DNA from 3 places in the Subdoligranulum sp. APC924/74 genome. Region 1 is predicted to be linked to each of the others. Evidence: predicted binding sites of a transcription regulator. Region 1 holds the regulator's gene; each other region holds the start of a gene.
What was found. The regulator Rex, encoded in region 1, represses fermentation and respiration genes when NADH is low (regulators of the CRP and FNR family bind a similar motif). The targets are predictions, from matches to a motif close to ATTGTTAANNNNTTAACAAT.
Positions count from the first base shown of each region.

Region 2: pgk (phosphoglycerate kinase) is a predicted target of Rex. The motif match lies at 2,029-2,048, and genes of this name have one in related genera.
Region 3: hypB (hydrogenase nickel incorporation protein HypB) is a predicted target of Rex. The motif match lies at 2,110-2,129, and genes of this name have one in related genera.

Region 1 is NZ_PSQF01000007.1:4,839-8,118, reverse strand. It holds gene C4885_RS03750 (hypothetical protein) at 355-534, shown strand; gene C4885_RS03745 (thymidine kinase) at 749-1,363, opposite strand; gene C4885_RS03740 (redox-sensing transcriptional repressor Rex) at 1,496-2,143, opposite strand; gene C4885_RS03735 (ClpP family protease) at 2,471-3,133, shown strand.
Region 2 is NZ_PSQF01000003.1:12,849-16,128, reverse strand. It holds gene tpiA (triose-phosphate isomerase) at 1-571, opposite strand, end outside; gene pgk (phosphoglycerate kinase) at 695-1,903, opposite strand; gene C4885_RS02005 (sodium-dependent transporter) at 2,149-3,280, opposite strand, start outside.
Region 3 is NZ_PSQF01000052.1:17,031-20,310, forward strand. It holds gene C4885_RS11255 (FAD-dependent oxidoreductase) at 1-1,326, opposite strand, end outside; gene hypB (hydrogenase nickel incorporation protein HypB) at 1,405-2,073, opposite strand; gene C4885_RS11265 (sodium-dependent transporter) at 2,441-3,280, opposite strand, start outside.

The DNA of each region.
Region 1 (3,280 bases):
AAATTATAAAAACAAACAAATATTGCTTTAATTAAATGGGCAAAAAATCAGCTCATGTCAAAACATACGAACTAAGAAAAAACAATTTGTACATAGTGCTGAAACGGCTTGACCCTGCATCTAACAAAAATTACGGCAAAATCTTGCATAAAGTGAGGCGATTTGTGCGTATTTGTATATGCTACAAACGGTTACAACGAAATTATAGGGGAAAACGTGTAAAATGCTGAATGAATCACAGAAAACAAACGCACAAATTCGGTAACGCAAAAAATGTACGCAAGCGCACTTCTTTTGCGCATTCGTGCAAAATTTGCAATGGGAAGAAATACAGTATGCTAAAAAATATTCGCGATGGCAAAATATGTGCGAAAAATGGAATGGAAATTGCTGCACATAAAACATATCTTGTATATGCGGCCTTTTGGTGCTCTGAAAATTGTGCCGCAAAGTGTTGGAAACAAAAATGGCACAAAAGCGGTGCTGCAAGGCTGGGCAGCGGCTTTTGTGCCATATATGTTGTCATTTACTTAAGGCAATACCGCATAATTCTAAGTGCCGATACGGCGAGCGAGGTACGGCAGATGCTAAGCCAAAAGCGCAGATAATACTGGATGTCTTATCGAGCATTTTGGCAACGCAGATGCCGTGCCGCAGCTGCCGAAGCGGTGCTTAAGCCGCAAGGCGGGAATTGTGCGGTGTTGCCTTATATAAAAGGGCGGAACACAGATTGAAATAAAAGAATGGATCACTGGTGCGCGGGGTGGCGTTTCAGGAAAGCGCGGTATTCCCGGTACCAGCACTGGGGGCAAAGGCTCTGATACTCTACAGCATCCACTGTGTCAATCGCAACCTGGGCGCCCTCAAACACGAACTCGCCGTTTACCTTGCGGCCGTTGCAGGTGGCTTTGCGGCCGCAGGCACAGATGGTTTTCATCTCCTCGATGGTATGGGCCAGCTCCAGAAGGCGGGTGGAACCGGGAAAGCCGCGGTTCATAAAGTCCGCCCGCAGCCCATAGCAGATGACCGGAATGTTCAGGTCCACCGTGACCAAAAACAGCTGCTCGGCCTGCGCCGGGGTAAAGAACTGGCTTTCGTCACACAGCACACAGGCAGGGGCGCTGCCATGGGCGGCAGTATCGGCCCGGACGATATCCAGGATGTCCATGTCCGGGCTGACCAGCACATCCACCTTGTGGCTGACCCCCAGGCGGGAAACAATATGATCGCCGCCTTTGGTGTCCACGCTGGCTTTCAGAATCAGCACCCGCATGCCGCGTTCGTTATAATTGAAAGCAACCTGCAAAAGCGCCGTGGTTTTGCCGCTGTTCATTGCGCCGTAACGGTAATATAGCTTTGCCATGTTTGGCTCCTTATTAAAATAAAGTAAAAAACAGCATGAAAATCGGGGTGTACCACAGGATCCTGCACCCATGCCAGGGCAGGCGCTGGGGTACACCCCGCCGGAAACAGTCACGTGCTGTGTGCCCGGCTTTTATTCATCATGGCTGCGCAGCCGGTAGCCAAGGCTCATCAGGCTGTCGCCCAAATGGACGTTTTCCACTGTGACCTGCGGATAAACGACCGAAAGATCATAGTGGCTGAAGTTCCAGAAGCCCTGAATACCCAGCCGGACCAGCTCGTCCGAAAGGTCCATGGCGCTCTGGCGCGGCACGCACAGCACGGCGACCACCGGCTTGTGCGCCGCACAGAAGCTTTCCAGCTCGGACAGCGGGCGGATGGTTACGCCGCTGATCTCCTTGCCCTCCAGGGCGGGGTTGATATCAAACGCGGCAATCAGCTTGTAGCCGTTGGTATCGCGGCTGATAAAGCTGGAGACCGCCGTGCCCAGGCGGCCGGCGCCGATCAGCACGGTAGGCAGCAGCTCGCCGTTGCCAAACAGCAGTTTGCCAATCTCGGTAAGCAGCACATCCACCTTGTAGCCGATGCCCTGCTGGCCAAAACCGCCAAAACAGTTGAAATCCTGCCGCACCTGGCTGGCGGTGGTGCCCATCATGCGGGCCAGCTCGCTGGAAGAAATTTTATCACGCCCATCTGCCTGCAGGTTGCTCAAGTAGCGGTAATATTTGGGCAGCCGCTTGATCACGGGTAACGATGCTTTGTTTTGCATTGTTGATGACATAAAGACTAATCTCCCGTTCTCCGGGCAGGGGTAAAGGGAACGCCCTGCCTCTTGTGTGATTCCGATGTAAATTCTAGTAAAAGTATAATCAATCTTGTGCCGATTGTCAATTTTTTATCTAAGTTTTTCCGCGCTTTTTTTGCCCAGTCGCGCCCCTCTGTGCATAAAAAAGCGTACCAGCGGGGCATACTGTCAGGGTATAGCCGGGTTTTGCACTGCCCGGCGCACCGATTTTGTCGGAAGGAAAGGACCCCCGCCATGCCAAACCGTACCCCAAAACAACAGCCCGCCCCCCATGCTGCCAAGGTCGCCAAGGATGTGGAGCGCATGCGGCTGGAACATGACCTGATCACGGACAGCGGCATTGTGCCTGCCACCAAGGGCCGCCATGCCATTTATTGCCTGACGGTGATCGGCACCATTGAGGGCCACAGCCTGGCCCCCGATAACCAGAAAAGCACCAAGTATGAGCATGTGATCCCCCAGCTGGTGGATATTGAGGAGGACCCCGCCATTGAGGGGCTGTTGGTCATCCTGAATACCGTGGGCGGCGATGTGGAAGCCGGGCTCGCTTTGGCGGAGCTGATCTCCGGCGTCAGCAAGCCCAGCGCAACACTGGTGCTGGGCGGCGGGCATTCCATCGGCATCCCGCTGGCGGTTTCGGCCCGCAAAAGCTTTATTGTGCCCACCGCCACCATGACGGTGCATCCGGTGCGCCACTCCGGCATGGTGCTGGGGGTGCCCCAGACCCTGCGCTATTTTGAGCAGATGCAGGAGCGCATCGTCAGCTTTGTGGCGGGGCATTCCGGCATCAGCGCCAAGCGCTTTACCCAGCTGATGCACAATACCGGGGAGCTGGTGATGGATATGGGTACCGTGCTGGGCGGGGAACAGGCTGTGGAAGAGGGGCTGATCGATGCCATCGGCAACCTGGGCGATGCGCTGCGCTACCTGTATGCCGAAATCGACGCCGGGAAAACCGGATATTGAGGGGGCGCTGCCCGCCGGTGGGCGGAAAGGCTTTGATGAAAATAGAAAGAGAAAGGGGTTTTACAAGCGGGCGTTTTCATGCTACAATATACCTTATGCTATAAGGGGCAGTATGCCCCTGCCCAAAACAGCACGGCACAGCCGCCG
Region 2 (3,280 bases), on a different contig from region 1:
CGCAGACTTCCTCAGCCTGGTCAGCGGTAGCGGTCTTGCCGGTGCCGATGGCCCAGATGGGCTCGTAAGCGATAACAACGTTCTTCAGCTCGTCAGCGGTCACGCCGTTCAGAGCGATCTTGACCTGCATGCGGATCAGCTCTTCGGTCACGCCCTGTTCGCGCTGGGTCAGGCTTTCGCCCACGCAGATGATGGGCTTCAGGCCGCCGGCCAGTGCAGCCTTGGCGCGCTTGTTGACGGTTTCATCGGTTTCAGCAAAATACTGGCGGCGCTCGCTGTGGCCAACCACAACGTACTCAACGCCCAGGTCGGTCAGCATGTCAGCGCTGATCTCGCCGGTAAAAGCGCCGGATTTTTCAAAGTGAACGTTCTCAGCGCCAACATGGATGTTGGTGCCCTTGGTTTTGGCAACGGCGGTCACCAGGTCGGTGAACGGCACGCAGATCACAACTTCGCAGCCTGCATCCTTAACAGCGGGGATCAGGGCGTCAATCAGTTCAGCAGCCTCGGTAGCAGTCTTGTTCATTTTCCAGTTACCGGCAATAATTGCCTTACGGTTCTGTTTATCCATGATAAAAACTCCTTCTTATTAACTACTTATTTGCTTGCGTGGATTTTCTTTGTTGTCTACCATGCGGGCCACATAACAAAAAGAGCGCAGCGGCTAAGCCGCCGCGCTCCTGCGGTTTTTTAATTATGCGTTCTGGATAACGGCAATGCCGGGCAGCTCTTTGCCTTCCAGGTATTCCAGGGAAGCACCGCCGCCGGTGGAGATGTGGGTCATCTTGTCGCCCAGGCCCATCTGCTGCACAGCAGCTGCAGAATCGCCGCCGCCGATCACAGTGGTAGCGCCGCTTTCAGCCATAGCCTTGGCAACGGCCAGGGTGCCGGCTGCCAGGGTCGGGTTTTCGAACACGCCCATGGGGCCGTTCCAGACAACGGTCTTAGAAGCTTTGACGGCATCAGCAAACAGCTTCATGCTCTCGGGGCCGATATCGCAGCCTTCCATGTCAGCCGGGATTGCGGTAACGGGAACGACCTTAACTTCGACAGGTGCGTCGATGGGATCGGGGAAGTCAGCAACGCAGGCAGCGTCAACGGGCAGCAGCAGCTTAACGCCCTTTTCCTGTGCCTTAGCCATCATTTCCTTGCAGTAGTCGATCTTGGAATCGTCAACCAGGCTCTTGCCGATCTCATAGCCCTGTGCCTTCAGGAAGGTGTAGGCCATGCCGCCGCCGATGATCAGGGTATCGACCTTTTCCAGCAGGTTGGAGATAACGTTCAGCTTATCAGCAACCTTAGCGCCGCCCAGAATAGCGGTGAAGGGGCGCTCCGGGTTGTTGACGGCGTTGCCCAGGTACTTGATTTCCTTTTCCATCAGGTAGCCAACAGCGGTATCCTTAACATAGTTGGTCACACCTGCGGTGGAGCAGTGTGCACGGTGGCAGGAGCCGAAAGCATCGTCAACGTAAGCGTCAGCCAGGCTGGCCAGCTCTTCGCTGAAGGTGTCGATATTCTTGGTTTCTTCCTTGCGGAAACGGGTGTTCTGGAGCAGAACAACATCGCCGTTGCCCATGGTGGCAACAGCAGCCTTGGCCTGGTTGCCAACAACGTTGTCGTCATCAGCAAAGGTAACCGGCTGACCCAGCTTTTCGCTCAGGCGAACAGCAACGGGAGCCAGGCTGAACTTGGCTTCGGGGCCGTTCTTCGGCTTGCCCAGATGGCTGCACAGGATAACCTTTGCGCCGTCAGCGATCAGCTTTTTGATGGTCGGCAGAGCCGCATTGATGCGGTTGTCGTTGGTGATCACACCGTCCTTCATCGGGACATTGAAATCGCAGCGGACAAGCACACGCTTGCCAGCGTAGTTTTCGTCATCAATCGTCTTTTTGCCCAAACCCATGGTAAAAAACTCCTCTCGGTAATTTATATTAGCCTTGTGCTTTGGTACTGTTTGGCACAGGGGGCAGACAGCCCCTTTTGCCCTGCCTATATTATACGCAGAATCTGCGGTTTGCGCAAGGGGTATTTGACACATTATTAACAAAATCCCTCAAAAAAATACCACCCGCCACGCCATGCCTTTTGGGCAGTTTGCAGCAGGCAGGTATTTTTTTGCGGTTTGCCGGGTTCCGGTACGGCTTTATTTTACAGGCCCTGCACCAGAATAAACACGATCAGCAGCGGTAGCACCACGCTGAAATACGGCTTGAACCACCGCGGCAGGCGCAGGCCCTTGCCGGTATTGGCTTCGGTTAAGTAGTTATCAAAGCCCCAGCCCCACCTGGTTACGCAGAACAGCAGGTAGATCAAGCTGCCAATGGGCAGCAGCAGGTTGCTGACCAAAAAGTCCTCAGCATCCAGCACGGTGCTGCCGGGACCCATGGGCTGCACACCGCTCCACAGGTTAAAGCCCAGAATGCAGGGCACGCTGGCCAGCAGGATGAACACCGTTCCAACGGCACAGGCGCGTTTCAGGCTCCAGCCAAAGCTTTCCTGCAGGCAGGCCAGAATGTTCTGGAACACAGCAATGATGGTAGAAAAGCTGGCAAAGGTCATAAATACAAAGAACAGTGTACCCCACAGGCGGCCGCCCGCCATATTGGCAAATACATTGGGCAGGGTGATAAAGATCAGCTTGGGGCCTGCATCCGGGCTGACCCCGTAAGAGAAGCAGGCCGGGAAGATGATCAGGCCGGAACAGATGGCCACGCAGGTATCCAGCGCGCAGATGCGCAGGGACTCGCCCGCCAGGGTATAATCCCGGCTCATGTAGCTGCCAAAGATTTCCATAGCGCCAACGCCAAGGCTGAGGGTAAAGAACGCCTGGTTCATGGCAGCCACAATGACATTGCCAATGCCCATTTCGGCGGCACGGTTCCAGTCCGGCAGCAGGTAGAACGCCAGGCCCTCGCCCGCGCCGGGCAGCACAAAGCTGTGCACAGCCAGAACCAGGATCAGCACAAACAGCGCGCCCATCATCCATTTGCCAATGCGTTCAATGCCGTTCTGCAAACCGCGGCTGCAGACAAAAAAGCCCAGCAGCACGGTAATGGCCATCCAGACGATCTGCTCGAACGGGTCGGCCAGCAGGTCGGCGTACACGCCGCTGACGGCATCGGCGGCCAGACCGGTGAATGTACCCTTGACAAACCGGAAGAAATAGGCCAGCATCCAGCCGCTGACGGTGGTGTAATACATCATCAGCACGCAGCAGCCAATCAGGCAGGCCCAGCCGTGCAGGTGCCACTTGCTGCCTTTGGGTTCCAGCGCACGGTAG
Region 3 (3,280 bases), on a different contig from region 1:
GTCCACGGTGCCGCGGGTGCAGGCATCCTCGCACCGGCGGTTGCAGATGCGTCCGCACACGGCGGGGAAGGGGTTCTCCTTTTTGATCAGCGCCAGTGCATCGCGGTAGCGGCCCTGCGCGGCCATTTTCAGGTAGCCCTGCACCGCAATGTGGGCGGGGCAGGCGGTTTTGCAGGGGGCGGTGCCGGTATCATAGCAGTTGATGCGGTTTTTATCGCGGTAGTCCACCGCCCATTTTTCGGGGCCCCACTTTACAGTGTCGGGCAGTTCCTGCTTGGGGTACTGCACCGGGCCGTTTTTGGTGCACAGCTTCTGGCCCAGCTTAACGGCACCGGCGGGGCAGAACTCCACGCAGCGGCCACAGGCAACGCAGTTTTGCGGTTCCACTTTGGCAACGTAAGCCGAGCGGCTCATGTTGGGGGTGTTGAACAGCTGGCTGGTGCGCAGGGCGTTGCAGACGTTGACATTGCAGTTGCAGATGGCAAAAATCTTGTTCTCGCCGTCAATATTGGTGATCTGGTGCACAAAGCCGTTGTCCTCGGCTTTCTGCAAGATCCGCATCACTTCGTCATAGGTCACATAATGGCCCTTGTTGGTTTCCACCAGATAGTCCGCCATATCGCCCACGCCGATGCACCAGTCATCCGGGTCATCGCCGCAGCCTTCGCCCATGGCGGCGCGGGACATACGGCAGGAACAGGGGCCGGCGGCATACTTGCCCTGGTATTTTTTCAGCCAGTGGGAGATGTGTTCGATATCCAGCGAGTGGTTTTCGGTCTCGATGGCTTTTTCGACCGGGATCACGTGCATGCCAATGCCTGCGCCGCCTGGGGGCACCATGGCGGTAATGTGTTCCAGCGGCAAAAAGGTCATCCGCTCAAAAAAGGCGGTCACTTCGGGGTGGTCGGCAATCTGCTGTTTGTTCATGTTAAAGAACTCGGCGCTGCCGGGCACAAACATGGGCAGAATGTACTGTTTTTCGCGGCGGGGGTTCTCCCAGTTGTATTCCAACAGGCCAACGCAGCTCATCTGATACAGCAGGGGCTCCAGCTCTTTGGCGGGTTTGCCGGTGGCTTTTTCCAGTTCCGGCAGGGTCATTGGTTGGCGCACCTTCATTTTCAGGGCAACATCGGCCATTTCGTCAGTCACAATGCTGGCCAGACCCCAATATTCGGGGTCCTCCACCGTCAGGCGGCGCAGCTTGGCGGGCACACGGTCGGTGATCATCTGCCCCAGCTTCATAATTTTTTCCCGCGGCTTTGTGTCCTTGGGGATCTTGAATGGCAGCTTGCTTTCGTCCAGTGGGAAAGCGGTCGGTTCGCTCATGGCTTGCTCCTTTTATTGCTCTGTGCATGTTATGCTTCGTTTGCATTGCTTTGCAGGCGGTCCGGGTTTGCTGTGCCCTTATGCCTGCCACGCTTTCACCTGCTCCCGCAGCCAATCGGTCCATTCGGCAATGCCCTCGCCGGTTTTGGCGCAGATGGGGATGACCTTTGCGTTGGGGTTGCGCATGGCGATATATTCCCGGCATTTGTCCATATCGAAATCAAAATACGGCAAAACGTCAATTTTGTTGATAAGAACCACGTCGCACACCTGAAACATCAGGGGGTACTTCAATGGCTTATCGTCCCCTTCGGGCACGGATAGGATCATCGCGTTTTTCACCGCACCGGTGTCAAACTCTGCCGGGCAGACCAAGTTGCCCACGTTTTCCAGCACCACAAGGTCCACATCCTGGGGGCCAAGGCCCTCCAGCCCCTGGCGAGTCATCTCGGCATCCAGGTGGCACATGCCGCCGGTGTGCAGCTGGATGGCTTTTACCCCGGCAGCGGCAATGGCTTTGGCGTCCACATCGGAATCAATGTCCGCTTCCATCACACCGATGCGCAGCTCATCTTTCAGCGCGGCAATGGTGCTGCGCAGGGTGGTGGTTTTGCCGCTGCCCGGTGCGCTCATCAAATTCAGCAGAAAGATCTTTTTCTCTTTCAGGCTCTGCCGCAGCTGGGCGGCCTGTTCATCATTGGAAGCAAAAATGCTCTGTTTTACTTCCAGAATTTTCACGTTGTCCATGGGGGTGCTCCTTACATGTGTTTATCGCGGCATACTCTTGTTAACAGTTTAACATCCGGGTGGCGAAAGCGCAATGTTAAACGGAGATTTTGGTATTCCCGCCAAATTGGGCAAAAAGAAGCAGGCAGAATGACGGAACGCCGCCACACTGCCTGCAGGGAAAGATAAGGGCAATACCGCATAATTCTAAGTGCCGATACGGCGAGCGAGGTGCGGCAGATGCTAAGCCAAAAGCGCAGATAATACTGGATGTCTTATCGAGCATTTTGGCAACGCAGATGCCGTGCCGCAGCTGCCGGAGCGGTGCTTGAGCCGTTAGGCGGGAATTGTGCGGTATTGCCATAAGGTTTTATAAAAAGCGGGGGAATCAATTCCATGCAAAAGTTGCCATGCCGTAAATATAAATGAACGCAATGGCGGCGGGCACCACAAAACGGAAGATCGGCTTCATCCAGGGCTGCACTTTTAAGCCTTTGCCGGTGTTGGCCTCCTGAACAAAAGCGTCCCACCCCCAACCGAAAGAGTTGCAGCAGAACAGCGCCAATACCAGTGAACCCAGCGGCAAAATGTTATTGGAAACAATGAAATCCCACAGATCCAGCCAGGCCGTGCCCGCGGCAAACGGCTGGAAATGCAGTACACTGTAGCCCAGCGCGGTGGTCAGCGCCAACAGAAAGATGACCACGCCACACAGCAAAGCGCCCTTGGGGCGGCTTAACCCGGTCAGCTCCCGCACCATGGCAAGGATGTTTTCGCACACGCCCAACACGGTGGAAAGTGCGGCAAACACCATGAACAAAAAGAATAGCGTGCCCCACCAGCGGCCCCCGGTCATGTTGTTGAACACGGTAGCCATGGTATCAAACAGCAGGCTGGGCCCGGCGTTCACTTCCAGCCCATAGGTAAAGCAGGCGGGGAACATGATGATGCCGGCCAGCACCGCAACCAAAGTATCCAGCACAATAATGTGGACGGATTCCCCCATCAGGGAGTGTTCTTTTTCAATGTAGCTGCCAAAAATCGCCATGCCGCCCATGCCAACGGAAAGGGTAAAGAACGCCTGGTTCATGGCGCCCACCACAACGCTGCCATCGATCTTTCCAAAATCCGGCACCAGGTAAAATTTCAAGCCTTCTGCCGCGCCCGGCAGGGGCAGGCTGTGCACCGCCAGCACCAGCATCAGCACCAACAGGGCCAGCATCATATA